DNA from 2 places in the Pristimantibacillus sp. Z349TD_6 genome. Region 1 is predicted to be linked to the other one. Evidence: riboswitches for the same ligand, from Rfam matches in the RefSeq annotation. Region 1 holds a riboswitch; the other holds the start of a gene.

Region 1 (8,527 bases):
GAACGCTGAGCAGCATCCCGGGCGGTACTTTTGTCATTCGTACACTTGGGCATATGGAGCCATCACCTCACTTGGAGCAGAAGCTAGCAGGCATTGCCTTAACTACAAGCGTGGGATTGTCAGGCGGTCTAGATCCGCAAGGAGTGGCGCATAAAGCGCTTGCTCAGTTTGGAATTGGTTTTATCGAGTATGGTCCAATCACCGTCAAGCAAATTAAGAGTGATAAGCCTATAACGAATGACATCCTAAATGAAACCATTCGATATCCAGATTATTATGAAAACGACGGTGTAGAGCAGTATGCTGAGCGTATGGGAAAGCCCGGACATTCGTTGCCGCAGCTGGCGAGAATTGCTCCAATGCCGCATGCTTCTTGCGAGCAGGCTCTAATCGAACTTAAAAGCATGATGGTACAGTTAAATGCAGCAGGTGCGGCTGGTTTTTATGTTGATGTCCTGCATTCTTCAAGGAGCCTCGAAGAAGCCCTCACTATTTTGAAAGGAATAGCCGGATACGCTTCCGCACAACCGCATGCTAATAAACCTTTGTTTATTTATGTTCCGCCTGACTTTTCTAATGACAGCTTAATCTCCCTGATCCACGCAGCAGAGGGAGTTTGGAGAGGCGTGGTCATTGGAGAAGCAATTTGCGAAGTTAACAACGAGGGCTATGCCGCAAGCGTGGGTAAAGAGGCTAAGGCACTTACGTTGGCAAAAATAAAGCTGCTGCGAAAGGAATGCTGTTCCCACTTGCTAATCAAAGCGGGCGGGGGCGTGCATGAGCCGCAGGATGCGTTAGATTTGCTGAAAGCAGGCGCTAACGCCGTTCTACTTCACAGCGGACTGATTTATGCAGGGCCTGGTCTGCCAAAACGGATTAATGAAGCTGTCATTTATGAGCAGGTGCGAGATCACCCTGCGCAAGTGACACCATCATTCTGGAAGCATTGGGGCTGGATGCTCCTGCTTGGAATCGGCATGATTATTGGCGGGATATTGTCATGGATTATTGCTGCGACTACGGTACTGCTATCCTATGACTTGAATTTTATAGACATGACGTTGGACGAGCTGAAGCAAATCAACCATCATCTGCTGCATTTTATGTCTCATGACCGAATTACGCTTTCCGGAACGATGATTACAATCGGCATATTGTATGTTCAGCTGGCTAGACATGGATTAAAGCATAGTCTGCACTGGGCTAAAACGGCTTTGATGACGTCTGGTATTGTTGGGTTTTTAAGCTTTTTCTTATTTCTTGGCTACGGTTATTTCGACCCGCTGCATGCGCTAGCTGCTGCGGTTTTGTTCCCGATGTTTCTGCTATCCATGCGCAGAAATCCGGATCAGCCCTATCGCTTGCCTGTTAATGTTCGCAATGATCGATTATGGCGTTTGGCGATGTATGGACAATTTTGTTTTGTTGTTTTGGGCTTTGCGCTGGCTGTAGGCGGTTTAACGATCGCAGGCGTTGGGATTACAGAGGTGTTCGTACAGTCGGATTTGGTTTATTTGAATACGACGCATAACGAGCTGAATGGGGCGAACTTGAAACTCATCCCGTTGATAGCCCATGATAGAGCAGGATTTGGCGGAGCGTTGTTCTGTGCTGCGCTGGCCATTCTTATTATTGCGCTATGGGGAATCCAGCAAGGATTGCGCTGGATATGGTGGACGCTGCTGCTTGGCGGAGCACCGGGCTTCTATGCGGGCTTAAGTGTTCATCTATCTATCGGTTATATCGATTTTTTGCATCTTTCACCTGCGTTGTTTGCGTTATTGCTTTATATACTGGGACTTATTTTCTTATATCCTTATTTAATGAGAAAGCAACAAGCATAGCGGAATTATATCTGATTAATCAGCTGCGTATCGTTGATAGGCAACAAAAAAAAGGAGCAGCTCGCTGCTCCTTTTTCTTATGAAATGATGAATTTCACGATTACAGCAACAGCGAAAATGACGGTCATTAAACCGAGCATGCCGCCAAAGCCGAACACGACGTCCATCAAGTCATGGCGAGGCTCTTCGTTAAAATGCTCGCGCGGGTCTCTTACGTTTTCCATCGTTGACGTCCTCCTTGAAAAAGACCGATTGCGTAAGTAACAACCAATTTACGGTCGTCTTTATGTAGTATCGGTTTATTCAACTTATATTAGTATACTCAAACAGATAAACAGTTGTAAAGCCAGAACCGGTGACAATTGTAAAACAAAGTATAGCCGAGTTATGATAAAATATGAACAGAATCATTTGGCAGTCGGAGGCGAGAGCATGGATCATCAGCAAACGGATCGGGAGCAGGCAGAGCAGCAGCTTGCAGAGGCAAAAGAGACGATACGGAACAAACTAGCTTTGCTCCCGGATCAATCAGGCTGTTACCTCATGAAAAACAGCGAAGGCGTTATCATTTATGTTGGCAAGGCAAAAGTACTCAAAAATCGCGTGCGTTCTTATTTTAACGGCAGCCACAACGGCAAGACGCAGCGGCTCGTATCAGAAATTCGTGATTTTGAATTCATTGTAACCTCTAGCAATATGGAAGCACTCATTTTAGAATGCAACTTAATTAAACAATACCATCCAAGATATAACGTCCTGTTAAAGGATGATAAAACGTTCCCCTATATCAAAATTACGAACGAGAAACATCCGAAGCTCGAGGTCACAAGACGTATCATTAAAGACAAGGGCAAGTACTTTGGCCCTTACCCGAATGCTTATGCCGCTCAGCAGACAAAGAAGCTTCTGGACCGGCTGTATCCGCTTCGCAAGTGCAAGACACTCCCAGATAAGGTGTGCTTGTATTATCATCTAGGACAATGTATTGCACCGTGTGAATTTGATGTGCAGCAGAGCGAATATGATCGGATGATTCAAGAAATTTCAAAGTTTTTGAACGGCGGTCAAGATGTCGTGAAAAATGAGCTGCAGCGCAAGATGGAGGAAGCAGCTGAGAAACTTGAATTTGAACGGGCGAAGGAGCTGCGAGATCAGCTGATTGCAATCGATGCGGTCATGGAGAAGCAGAAGATTACGATGTCCGATGCGCTTGACCGTGATATTTTTGGTTTTGCAGTAGATAAGGGCTGGATGTGCGTTCAAATATTGTACATGCGCCAAGGGAAGCTCATTGAGCGGCACGGCACAACTTTTCCTTATTACGGGGAAGAGTATGATGATTTCATGACATTCGTTACGCAGTATTATAGCGATAATCCAGCATTGCCTAAGCAAATCCTGCTGCCAATACCGCCTGAGCTGGAAGCGGTGGAATCAGCGGGCGGTGTGGCAGCAGTTGATGAGGCAGCCGTTACGCATGCTGACGATGTCATTGCATCCTTGCACAGCTGGCTGAAGGTTAAGGTGCTTATGCCGCAGCGCGGACGCAAGAGCGAGGTCGTAACGATGGCTATCGATAATGCAAGGGTGATGCTGGACGAGAAATTCAGGCTCATCGAACGAGATGAGGAACGAAGCGTCAAAGCGTCAGAGTCGCTTGCAGGCTGGCTAGGACTGGATGAAGTACGCCGAATTGAGGCATTTGATAACTCCAATATTCAAGGTACGAATCCAGTTTCGGCTATGGTTGTCTTTACGGACGGCAAGCCAGACCGCAAGGAGTACCGTAAATACAAGGTTAAGACAGTACAAGGTCCAGATGATTACGAAACGATGCGCGAGGTCATACGGCGCCGCTATGAGCGTGTAGTGAAAGAGGAATTAGCTCCGCCGGATCTGATTGTAGTCGATGGGGGCAAAGGGCAAATATCTGCGGCGCTCGACGTGCTTGAGAATGAGCTTGGCTTATACATCCCAGTTTGCGGTCTTGTGAAGGATGCGAAGCATAAGACAGCGCAGCTTATGACTGGAGATCCTGCGGAGATTGTTCCTTTGCCAAGGGACAGCCAGGAGTTTTATTTGCTGCAGCGCATTCAAGATGAGGTGCATCGCTTTGCGATTACATTCCACCGCGAGCAGCGCGCCAAGTCCATGGTGGAGTCGAAGCTCGATTCGATCCCAGGCATCGGCGAGAAACGACGCAAGCTGCTGCTCAAGCATTTTGGCTCGATCAAAAAAATAAAAGAGGCCTCAGTCGAAGACTTCCGGCCTCTATCTATTGGTGATAAATTAGCTTCGCAAATTATAGCTGCTCTAGGGGAGGAGTCGTCGTCATAGACGGCTTCTTCTCTTTTTTGTGACTTAAATATTTTAGAACAAATGCAATCAGTACCGGCAGCACGGAGAAGAAAATAGCCGAGATTATGTTCGGTGCTGTTCCAATAGTAAGCAAGGATAGGCCAACTGCAACGCTGTTGAAGATGGCATGGGTGAACATGGCTGTAATGAAGCCGTATCTAACGAAGATAAAGCTGAACAACAGCCCAATAATCATCAGCTCAAACAATCTCGTTGTGGACGGATAAAAAGGATACATCACATGGCCGAGCGCCCAGAAGAAGGTAGGCAGCAGTGCTGCGGCAAACGTGTTTTTAAACCACCTGCGAAATAGTCCAATACCGAAGAAGCGGAATACGGCTTCTTCGCCAATTGCGGCAGCCCAAGCAAGCACGGGCATTAGCCAAAGAATACCCATATTGTATGGGGATTGTGAGGCATCTGATGTTTCCCAAGTGCCAATGGACAGCTTCAAGGCGATAAAGATAACCGATTGAATTGCGAATAAGATGATCGCGAATAAATAGGACAAGCCCACGCTGCGCCAAACATAATCGCCATACCCTCTCTGACCAAAGCGCGGCCATAAAGCGCGGCCCTGCGCCTTCCAGAGGCCGTCTCCGGCAACGATGGATACATAAATGGAACCTGCCATTGGAATCGCCAGCAGAACACTTACGATGGCAGTGATCGAAACGGTAGCGCCTGCCATATCCGTCTCGCCGAGCGTAGCCCGGATACCATCCAGAACGTTTAAATTCATGATCGTATAAGTAATTAAATAAATGATCGTTAATACGATTCCGTATTTAAAGGATGTATGTTTTCGATACAAAACGGAGTAAATAATAGCTAAGACGAATAAAACGAAGCTCATGAACAAATAACCGATAGATGTAAGGTATCCAGCTATTTTATCTTGTTTCTCTACATAGTTTATGTAATCGGATGGTGCCTCGAATATCGGTTTATATTTAGTAATGATCGTACGGTCATTCACGACAAGAGCGTTAACCAATACGTTAAGATGAGCATTTTTAATGGAATAACCTGCAGGAGGCGTAGGCTGCCAATCGCCATTAGGCAATATTTGACCGCCTATGAATTCAGTACCGCTGAAATTTCCTGCGGTTAGGAAGGCAATAGCTTCTTTTGCTTTATCTGCATCTGATAGCTGTTCTCCCTCAAGCTTCAAGTTCCAAGCTACGACTTTCCCGCTATGCATATGTAGATAAACATATCCGCTGCCGCCGCCTATGAACTTAAGATCAACTTGAAACGTATCTGTAGGAAACCTAGGGTCATATTTATCCGTATATGCTTTGACTAGCTCATATTTAGATAAGTAGCCATTCATAATTTTATCGGTTTGATGTACGGCTTTAGCTGATTTCACCTTCAAGCCTGTTTCTTTTTCAACAAATGCAGACGCCTTATCCTCCGCCGCTGATTTCGTAATGACCTTGGTATTCATTTCGCCAGATGAGATAGCTGTAATCATTGGAACGATTTGTACGGCTCCATAAATAATAAAGCAAGCAACTGCTGCCCATATAAATCGTTTCCATTCATTGGGTTTAATAGAATCAATCATAGTTTCACCTCAACTGTCTTCATAATAAATAGCTCATTTTATTACCTTAACATATGAATCCCTAAATTATCCAATGAAAATGACCGTTTGTTTTCAAAAAAATGCGAAATAACGATGTCCAGCAAGCTAGCTATGTGCTGGTTCGTCCCATTGCCCTAATTTGAGCTAATATCGTCCTGTTTGTCATAAACGTCACCTTTATATCAGGAGTGCTTAGGGATTATAATCGTTATCGTCATACTAATTGCATAGCATAGCCGAATTTCCTAAGGAAATCGGGGGAACCATAAAGTTGTCTAAATGGATGAACCTGCTGAAAGCAAAGCAGTTCAACATTAGATAGCATGGGGTGAATTTTAGCGGTGAAGCATCGTCTTCTTCCGCTGAATAGGGCTGCCTGTCCAGGCCCGAATCCGTCAGCTAACCTCGAAGGCGTATTGGAACAGGACTCATCGCACGAGCACTTGAGTTTCCAGTGCTTTTTTTTATGCTTAAAAACAATAAATGACGATATGACATAATCAAAAAGAAGGGAAATGAATGAAGGTTAATTGGAACGTTTTGAAGTGGTCACCCCCGCGAATTTTGGTAAGTGGATTCGCTCTTATTATATTGCTGGGTGCCTTATTATTATCCATGCCTTTTGCATCGGTAAGCGGTGAGAGATTGCCTTTTATAGATGCGCTGTTTACTGCAACTTCGGCAACCTGTGTAACAGGGTTAGTTGTCGTTGATACCGGAACTTATTTCTCTATATGGGGTCAAATCATATTAATGTGCCTGTTCCAGCTTGGCGGACTCGGATTTATGACGATGGCAACGCTGGTAGCGCTCGTACTTCGCAAGAGGATTTCGCTGCGTGAGCGGCTTTTGCTGCAGGAATCCATGAACCAGTCGAGCATGGAAGGCATCGTGCGTTTGATTAGACGCGTTATTGTGTATTCATTGACAATAGAGCTTATTGGCGCTGCGTTGTTTGCTTCGAGGTTTGCATTTGATATGCCGCTGGGCAAAGCGATTTATTTTGGAGCCTTTCATGCGGTTTCATTGTTTAACAATGCTGGTTTTGATATTTTTGGGAACTATCGCAGCTTGACCTTATACGTTTCTGATCCAGTCGTCAATATTGCAGCTATGATGCTGATCATTTCGGGCGGACTTGGCTTTGTCGTTATGTCGGACCTGATGGAGTTCCGCAAAAACCGCAAGCTGTCGCTGCACAGCAAGGTTGTGCTATCTATGACAGGAACACTTATTGCAGTAGGGACACTCGTCATATTTATTTTTGAATTCTCGAATTCGAAGACACTGGGCTCTCTGGACTGGGGCGGGAAAATTTTGTCCTCGTTCTTCCAGTCGGTAACACCGCGGACGGCAGGAGCCAATACGCTTGATTATACGGCTATCCGGCAAGCGACGATGTTTTTCACCATTATATTAATGTTTATTGGCGCCTCGCCCGGCTCGACGGGCGGCGGCATCAAAACAACAACCTTTGCAACGCTGGTCGGCGCTGTATTTGCAATGATTAGAGGACGAGAGGACATCGTTCTTTTCCGTTACAGATTAGGCAAAGACAGAATTTTTAAAGCACTCACGATTACTTTGATCTCTTTATCGCTTGTCATTATTGTAACGATGATCTTGTCGATGACGGAGGATCAAGCTTTTATAAAGCTGTTGTTTGAAGCGACATCAGCATTTGGAACAGTAGGATTATCCGTTGGTGTTACGCCAGAGCTGAGTCTTGTTGGGAAAATAGTCATTGCATTAACCATGTTTGCCGGAAGACTTGGACCCCTGACGCTCGCATACGCGCTTGGGCCTCGTACAGAGAAAGAGCTTTATCGGCATCCAGAAGGCAAAATTACGATTGGATAGGAGACTTTGCAAGTGGGAATTAAAAAGAAACAATTTGTCATCATCGGCTTAGGAAGATTTGGTTCGAGCTTAGGGCGCGAACTCGTCCAGCTTGGCCATGAGGTGCTTGGAATAGATAAGGATGAGGAAGCCGTTCAGGACATGAGCGGTATTCTAACCTATGCTGTATCAGCTGATTGTACGGATGAAGAAGCGCTGCGCTCCTTGGGTGTAAGAAACTTTGATTGCGGAGTTGTCGCGATTGGCGATGACATTCAATCCAGCATTTTGACAACCATACTGCTTAAGGATTTGGAAGTGAAGCAAGTTGTAGCGAAAGCTTTGACTGAACTGCATGGCCGGGTGCTTGAGAAAATCGGTGTCGACCGCGTGGTCTATCCTGAGCGCGATATGGGTATTCGAGTTGCGCATCAGCTTGTATCCCCAAATCTATTAGATTATATCGAGCTTTCCAAAGAGTATACGATCGCCGAACTTGCCGTACCGCAATGCTTGGATGGCAAGTCATTGCATGACCTTAATCCGCGAGCAAGATTTGGATGCAGCATCGTAGCCATAAATAAGCCAAATGGCATCATCATCGCTCCGACAGCAACGGATGTCCTTTCACTTCGTGATGTCATGGTTATTATAGGAACAAATGAGCAAATAGAAGACTTTGAAGCATCGGTTATCCGTTAATTTTTTTATGTAGTGGAAGAGGCTTATATTTGGACAAGGCAGATTAGGCTGAAATGGATTTGGAAGTGCAATATTGGAAATGCTGAAGGACAGCAGCTATTTTAAAAGCTGCTGTCCTTTTTGCTGGGGAAGCCTGCTGCAAGCTCATTGATCCATAGACGAACGGACGGGCTGAGGGCGGCCGAATCCG
Region 2 (8,527 bases), 3.1 Mb from region 1:
GAAATAATAGATATAGCAATATAGCACGTTCTGATCTAGACCCTTAGGACACTTTAAAAAAGAGGGAGATAGAACATTTAGGTAGCCGACAAAAGATGATTCCTGTACTGTACGAGGGCACTAAAAAAATCTTCTTGATGTCAAAAGGTACGGTCCCTCAATAAATTGAGGAGATTGTACCTTTTTTACTGTATAATTAAGACGTCATAAGGTGTGGTTGATTCGAATGATTCAACCACAACAAATGCTGATCGTAAGTCCATATATAGAACTCTACAATTTGGTAACTCCCAAGGATGATATGCTGCGTTAATTAAATGAGTTAGTTGACTTCTCATTTGAGTATAAAAATGCGATTGACCCGATTCAGATGTTTAAGTACTTGTTCATGAAGGCGATCTTTGAATTATCCGACGTTGACATTTTTCGAGCGATCCAAATACGACATGTCCTTTAAGTATTTTCTTGACATGGCGCCGGAAAAATCAGTAATTGACGCCAGTTAGTTAACCAAATTCCGAAAGTTGCGACTTAAAGACCTGAATCTGCTCGTCATGCTCTCGTGGGCAAAACGGTTGAAATCGTAATGGAGAAGGGCATTATCAAAAGTAAAGCAATCATTGTCGATGAAACCTATACTAAAGCTCACTACAATCAGAAACCCCTTGCCAAAAACTCATCGCAGTACTTGAAGCAGAAGGGGCATCTATGAGCTTCCAAAAATAAAATAACCATAGAATTTATTGAAAGAAACGGTTGCAGACGACCTAGAACAGCTACCGATCTCAGAAGGTGTGCCACAAGAGTGCGGATTCCTCGTTTTTCGGATACAAAATCCACATTGCCATGACCGATGAACGAATTATTACGGTGGCTATTGTCATGACTGGCGAGAAGAATGACGGGAAGCAGTTGCAAAAACTGAAAAAAGAAAGGCAACTAGCATGGAAGTCAAAACGGTCATTGGAGACACAACCTACTCGGAAAGAGACAATATTTAGTTCAACAACGTCAATGACATTGAATTGGTCGCCAAACTAAATCCGCTAATCACGCAAGGGACGCGGAAAAAAGAAGATGAATTCCAATTCAACAAGGACGTGAGTATGTATGTCTCGAAGGTCGGCATATGGCGATTCGGAAAGCACGGCAATAAAGCCACACATACCTCTTCGATGTAGAGGTATGCAAGAGATGTCCGCTTAAGGAAGTTTGCTATACCGAAGGAGCAAAAAGCAAAACCTACTCGGTGAGTATTAAATCTGATGAGCACAATAGTATGAGATATAATAGATTCTTGAGAGGAGCATTCGCGCATGAAAATCAAAAAATTAAATTTACATGAAGAAGGAATAAGTCGTTTTTTCGGCTCTCTTGAAGTCAAAGTCATGAACATCATGTGGGAAAAAGAAAAGCTTTCAATTAAGCAGGTTCATGAAATTATTAATAACGAGAATCCCATTTCTATTAATACGGTCATGACCGTCATAATCCGACTAGCTGAAAAAGGACATTTGCACAAGGAAACCTCAGGTGGTGGACGGAACCGCTTGACGTTCTTTTATCCAGTTCAAAGTAAAGAGCAATTCATCATCGAACAGACAAAAGTTGTAACAGACGGACTTATTGAGGATTTCGGCTCAGTAATTGTTAATCATTTTATTGATACGCTGGATGGTGCAGATCCTGAGCTGATTCAGAAGCTAGAAAATAGGATTAATGAGATAAAGAAAAAATGATGAAGCAACTAGAGATGCCTTTAAAACCCAAGATCGCGCTTACGTTTATTTCTCTTCTTGTTAGCTGGATCTTGTTGCAGATGGGATACAATGTCGTCCACCAATTAAATGATGTACCCATTACATCAAGTTTCGGACAGTTAGTTCTCGCCGTCATGCGTGATATCGTTACTAATCATGCTATTATGGAGCGACTATATAACGGATTCATTGTTTATCTATTTATTATCGTCTTCTACCATTCTGTTGTACAACTAGTACTTCATAACAAATTACATCGCTACATCAGAGACCGTCACGATGCTAAATTATCTGCGTTTTGGAGTAAACGATATCATCAGACACAAATGGAGATCATAGTCATTAAAGAATCTGCTTTTGTTGCGATGTCATATGGTTTATTGAGGCCAAAGATCCTAATATCTACAGCGATTTTTAATCAATTCCAGGATGAAGAAATTGAAGCCATCCTGTTGCACGAACTATATCATTGTAAGGCGTATCATCCGCTACAAATGATCCTTTTAACAATAGTAAGTAAGGGACTTGCATTTGTACCTGTCATAAAGGAACTCACCCATTTTTACGCTATTTGGACAGAGCTGCTGGCTGATCGATATGCTATTAGTCGTATGAATACTGAGTTGCCGATAGGGAAAGTATTGTTATCCTTGATTAAAAGCAATACAAATTCAGCTGTCGGAGCTGGAACTCATTTTGCCAATGAAGCCGTTAATTATCGTATCAAACAAATTATAGATCCTTCCGGCGATATACGCATTTCAATGACTAACCGAAAGACTTTAATTATATCTTTTGTCGTATTAATTGCGATGTCTTTGTTATTAATTGGAAGGTGCTTGAATTAATAAAGACGGGGATTCGTCTCAGGACGTACCCCACTTTTTTATTTGGGATATTTATGTATGATGAAATAAACTATTATGCGTAGTTTAATAAAAGAAGGAGGATTACAAGTGTCACAGGTTATTGTTTTTTTTACCATTATTACTATTGTAGCGGTTATATTGTCTTTCATTGCTGTGAAATCCATAAGATCGTCACAATACGGGCAAACGACTAAAAGACAATTTGAAAGAAAAGATGATGATATATGAGAGTATTCTAATGAATATATTGAAGGATTATGACTAAAACAATCGAATTAAACTATTATGTGTAGTCTAATAAAACGCCTAATTCTTTATATTGGAAACGGGGGAACCATCTAGGGTGAATTGCTTAAGGATTATCCTTTAGCATAGGGATCTTCAACCGAACCCGTAAGCTAACCTCGTAGGCAACGAAGGGAGAAGCAGTTTTGAAAAAGCGTTTAGCTGTTTTTTTGTCATGCATGATGTTATTTAGTGGTGGGGGGAGCGTGCTCGCTGAGAAATCTTCACCATCAGAGTTTATAGATTCAGTAAATGAAGTCATTGGAACTCCGTATAAGTGGGGTGGCACAACGGTTAAGGGTTTTGATTGTTCCGGGTTTATCTTGCATATCTTCAATCAGTTTGATGTGAATTTACCAAGAACATCTAAATCACAAGCTGAGGTTGGTAATAAAGTCGATAAAGAGGAGCTGCGTGAGGGTGATCTCGTATTCTTCAACACAAGTGGAAGAGGAATCTCTCATGCCGGCATTTACATAGGGGAAGGAAAGTTCGCACATTCTTCTTCAAGTAAAGGTGTTACCATTAGTAAGTTGAGTGATGACTACTATGAAAAGCGCTATGTAACGGCGCGACGTGTAGTAAAGGAAGTTACTTTTACTGCGATGATGGAGTCAAAATAATTAAATAAAGGACGGTTAGATATTCATAACCGTCCTTTTTCATGCAATAAAAAAACAATATGTATGGGGTGTCGGTAATGAAACTGACAGGGTCAAATCGTAAGATTGTACAAATTTTTATTCTAATAATCGTTTTAGTGGTAGGCGGATTTGCCATAGGAAAGACTTTTATAAAAACAAACAATTATCCTCTAGTGGGTGGAGAGCCTCCTGCATTTGAACTAGTAGATATGGAAGGGAACGTACACCGTCAATCTGATTATATAGGAAAACCGTATATTATTAATTTTTGGGGAACCTTTTGCCCTCCATGTGTCAAGGAAATGCCAGAGTTTCAGCGGCAATATGAAAAGTGGGGTAGTAAAGGATTAAAAGTTATTGCTATTAATTTAAGTGAAGATGATTTGACAGTTAGGAACTTCTTGCGAAAATTCGAATTAGAGTACACGATCTTACGTGATCGGAATAGGGTTACTGAAAGAAGATTCGGTCTAAAAGCTTACCCAACAACCTATTTTATAAAAGCAGACGGGACGATAATGGAAATTTATGTTGGTGGCATGACGGAGAGTGACATTAATGAGAGAGTGGAAAGTTTGTTCAGTAATTAATGAGATCGATATTTGATCAATTGTGACATATAAGTGATTTCATTTTTTCCTGAAATTCTTGTGGTCGTTTAAATAGAGATAGAAAAATAATTAATAATAGGGCGGCTGTCCTTTGCTTACCACTTATCGGCTATATTCTAATGAACATACTAATGCGCCTAACCAACACTACATCGACCAAATGAACTGCTACAGGATTGGAGAAAACTATGAATCATGGCCAGAATAACCAAGGTTTAGCGGTTGAATTAATCAGCCCAGGTACGATTATTATTTTGATTATCGTAAGTTGGTTGTATCTATTTCTTATCCGTAAAAATCAAAATGAACGGGTCCCTACCAAGAAGATAGTCAGTTTTTTTCTAAGCATGATGGTTTTATATATTAGCATGGGGCCGTTAAATGCCCTTGGTCATTCCTATTTATTCAGTGCACACATGCTCCAGCAATCCTTGCTTTTTTTTGTTTTCCCCTTATTCCTTTTGGCGGGCTTACCGGATTGGTTCTATTCAACCTTGCTCAAGAATCGCATAGTGCGATATTTTCTAACGGGCATAAATCCCTTTCTTATGGCACTTGTTTTTAATACGTTACTGTCTTTTTATCATTTTCCAGTAGTATTTGATTTTTTGATGAGTACAAGTTGGGGTATGTTGCTTCATGGCATTCTTACCATTCTGATCTTGCAAATTTGGATAGCAATACTGCCGCCGACGGAAGAATTGGCCCGTCGGCCGGAGCTGCAACGAATGGCTGTTCTGATCTTAAACGGATTGTTACTGTATCCTGCTTGCGCGGTCATCATTTTCGCCGGTTCCCCGATGTACGCAACTTATGAACACGCTGAGCAGCTATCTGCTTTACTTGGTCCGATTGATGATCAACAGTTGGGTGGTGTCATTATGAAATTCGTTCAAGAAGGAGCGCTTGCGTATGCGTTAGCCCGTATCGTGTTCGCATGGCGAAAAAGAGAACTAGTGGAGGATTAGTTCAATGAAAAAAGCGAAAACATATTTCCAAGGAATTTGTTGTCACAAAGCAAAAAAATAAGATATCAGGTAAGGAACGGCTATTTTTGATTTTAAAAAAGGATTTGAATATATATGAATTGGGTTCACACAAAATACTGCCCGTTAACTAACGGATACGAGACATTTGATTTTTGATGAGTACAAGTTGGGGCATGTTGCTTCATATGGAAAACGTTAATGATAGAAAAATTAATTTTAAAGAGATTACGATAAACACAACCACTATTATTGGGATAATCACGGTGTTTTATTACGTAATTGCTTATAGATTCGATGTAGGGTATAAAGCATTCTTTTCAATACCTGATAAGTTAATTGAGATGAATATTTTGTCAATTATGAGACCAGGTTTGCCGCTAACGTCAATTTTTATTGTAGCTGTAGGGGCTTTAATAGCTTACTTTATTCTTGTGTTTGTATTAGTGGTTCTAATTGATAGATTTATCATAAAAAAATTTTTATCATTTCGATTATTCGAAGCAAAACATGTTGTTCCAACTATAAAAATAATATCATCATTAGTTCTGATTGCTTCAATTATTTCAATGTACGAATTCTCATTTTCTTTTGGAAAGGATTTTGCAGCTACTACAAAATCTTTTTGGGTTATTGAAGTTGATAATACTAATTATGCAGTTGTGGATACATATAATAATAATTTTATCGCTATACCAGTAAATCTTGATGATGTTACTTTTAAAACACAGTTTAAATTCATAACTCCAGAAGAAATAGGTGATGGATTTTTATTCAATGTTGTGAAGGAGAAACCACTCAAAGAAGAATTAAATTAATTGGAAGGTGAGTTGTAAATGAATAATTATGGGAGTATTGCTTTTCATTCAGCAAATTTCTTAAGTAAGGAGAATTCGACCTTTTTTAAGGTGGCACAGTAAGATTAGAATCATCTAGACTGGCCTGAATTTCTTTTTTGTTATGCCGGCAGCTCTTGCAGCCTCGTTGAGCTTGGGAATGATAATTGAACGATCTTGGTATTACGTTGAGAGCAGCGTAAGACGAGATTTTGGTTGTCTAGTATCCGCTTCATAGTCAAAAGGCATTAATACCGAAATATTCAAGATCGAAAAGCCTTGCTGTGTCTAGGAAAATCATCACTGTTAATTACAATGTACCAACGAATTTGCTCACTTGGAAATGATTGCTACAATGATATATAAATTGACAAAAGATGCAACGCCTGAGCAGTTAAAGGCTGCTGGCCTAGGTGCTCATTATGTGGCTCATGACAGCGCCTTATTCTATGAGAATGCAGGAGGCGTACCCTTTACGGCTACCTATATTCAAGCGAAAGGCGATCCGATCGCGGATCTATATGAGGACATAGCGGCGGAGGAGAAGGCTAGGGCGACGTATCAGTGGTTGATTGATCTAACGGATGATGTCGATCTACAGGATAGCTTGAAGTTTTTGCGGGAGCGCGAGATTATACACTCTCTGCGGTTCCGGGAAGCGGTTGAGATCCTTAAGGAAAAGCGGGATGAGAAGATATTTTATTAGAGGGACAGTATTCTTTGAGATCATCAGGTTCGCATCTATTCTCAAACCTGAATTTATACGCCTTGAAAACGTCACAGGACTCCTCAGTCATGACAAAGGGAGAACGTTCGAGACTATCATCGGAACGCTGGATGAGTTGAGGTACGTGGGGAATGGTGTGTGCTTAACAGCTCGGCCTATGTGCCACAAAACAGAGAACGTGTCTTCATTGTCGCAAGTCTTAGAGGATCAAGTGGACGAAAAATATTTCCTTTCAGAGAAGAAAACAACAAGTCTGCTAAAGACTCTAAAACAATAGCTTCTAAGGTTATGATCGCTGGAAATGTAAATCCGAGCGGAAGAGGTATGAATGGCCAAGTCATTTCTGCAAACGGACTAGCGCCGACTCTTATAACGAATAAGGGTGAAGGTAACAAAATTTTAGTTAATGTTTCACAAAAGACAGGTGTCAACGAAATGGGGGAGCTGCTTGTTTAGATGCAAGTTATTTCAAAGGATTAGGAGCCAATCAAGCGCGAACAGGGGTCATGGAACCCATGGCTGTATTAACACCAGACCGCGAAGAGAAAAGGCAGAACGGACGTAGATTTAAGGAGCCAGGAGAACCATCTTTTACGCTAACGGCACAGGACAAACATGGAATCTAGGATGGTTATCGTATTCGTAAACTAACACCTCTTGAATGTTTTCGACTGCAGTCTTTTCCGGACGATTGGTTATATACACTATAAGGATATGGGATAAGCGATTCCCAATTATATAAAATAGCAGGCAATGCTGTAACGAGCCAAGTTGCTTATGAAATCGGCAAACGATTGATGGATTCCGTCAATTTGTAATGTACTTGAGTAATGCAGTCTGTTCAGTGCTGTATTAATTATTCGTATCAGGGGTACCGCCGCGGTACCCCTGATATTATTTGTATCTGTTAATTTTAACATAGGCAAGCACCTCAATTGTGATAATTTTACTTGGCACATTTGAGGTGCTTTCCATAAAATTCGGAATTGTTAGACTATTTTCTGCGCATTATATTAAAAATAGATAAAATACAGATTATAAAAAGAAATATCAGTGAAACCCAAAACATGATAAGCCCAAATTCTCCACCGAATACTATAGAAGGCCTTGTATTAAATTCATCTACATAGATTCCAATATTCCAAAAGATATTAACTTGTAGTATTAAACATATAATACTTGCTATAAATATTAACTTATTTATTATATTTTTTTTCATATCACATCTCCAACAAACTTATTGGCACAAGTTAGCAACACAATCAGCATAGCTTGTCGAAGTGCTACTCGGCTCTAAATTCTAATTATCTTTGAAAGTTGCAAATTGAAAATGACAGTCAAATTGCCATTTTAACTTTTGTTCATTAGTCCAGTTTGAGTGACTACCAAAACCATCAGTTGGGCTCTTTAGCACATTCCATGCTTCATTTTTCACAAGAAGAATCTCTCTTACATCATCTGTTGGATCAAGACTTATAGATATAACTCCATCTCTAGTAAATTCCTCCGATTTCTTTATAACAATGTGGATCAAATAAGCTGATTGTATTTATTTTAGACGTGCTATTATCACATAAAAAATACTTATATCTCATAACTTGATATGCTTAAAAAGCATTTCTTGAACAAGTAGTATGGAAACAAAAAAGGAGATATGTCGATGGAGGTAAGAGTATTACGTTATTACTGTCGCTAGAGAATGGCAGATGCAGACTTTTTACATCTAACACAACCAACTTTGTCCAGACAATTAAAGGATCTTGAACAAACGTTAGGAAAAAAACTATTTATTCGCAGTAGCCACGTAGT

Evidence for each region. A riboswitch is a leader RNA that binds a small molecule or an ion and turns the genes downstream of it on or off. The one in region 1 is predicted to bind cyclic di-AMP.
Region 2: linked by a shared signal. The riboswitch ahead of AC0VYE_RS12155 (C40 family peptidase) and the one ahead of AC0VYE_RS26005 (TrkH family potassium uptake protein) in region 1 are both predicted to bind cyclic di-AMP.

Annotation. Positions count from the first base shown of each region.
Region 1 covers NZ_CM149662.1:5,978,075-5,986,601, reverse strand. The annotation lists gene AC0VYE_RS26025 (dihydroorotate dehydrogenase) at 1-1,844, shown strand, start outside; gene AC0VYE_RS26020 (YqzM family protein) at 1,922-2,068, opposite strand; gene uvrC (excinuclease ABC subunit UvrC) at 2,277-4,181, shown strand; gene AC0VYE_RS26010 (CPBP family intramembrane glutamic endopeptidase) at 4,147-5,775, opposite strand; cyclic di-AMP (ydaO/yuaA leader) riboswitch at 6,021-6,225, shown strand; gene AC0VYE_RS26005 (TrkH family potassium uptake protein) at 6,316-7,656, shown strand; gene AC0VYE_RS26000 (potassium channel family protein) at 7,675-8,337, shown strand; gene AC0VYE_RS25995 (LysR family transcriptional regulator) at 8,439-8,527, opposite strand, start outside.
Region 2 covers NZ_CM149662.1:2,890,165-2,898,691, forward strand. The annotation lists partial or broken gene AC0VYE_RS12140 (transposase) at 227-1,339, shown strand; gene AC0VYE_RS12145 (BlaI/MecI/CopY family transcriptional regulator) at 1,317-1,739, shown strand; gene AC0VYE_RS12150 (M56 family metallopeptidase) at 1,736-2,608, shown strand; cyclic di-AMP (ydaO/yuaA leader) riboswitch at 2,923-3,057, shown strand; gene AC0VYE_RS12155 (C40 family peptidase) at 3,061-3,537, shown strand; gene AC0VYE_RS12160 (redoxin domain-containing protein) at 3,615-4,148, shown strand; gene AC0VYE_RS12165 (cytochrome c oxidase assembly protein) at 4,358-5,137, shown strand; gene AC0VYE_RS12170 (hypothetical protein) at 5,344-5,973, shown strand; partial or broken gene AC0VYE_RS12175 (manganese catalase family protein) at 6,311-6,697, shown strand; partial or broken gene AC0VYE_RS12180 (DNA cytosine methyltransferase) at 6,678-7,174, shown strand; partial or broken gene AC0VYE_RS12185 (DNA cytosine methyltransferase) at 7,354-7,428, shown strand; partial or broken gene AC0VYE_RS12190 (helix-turn-helix domain-containing protein) at 8,418-8,527, shown strand, end outside.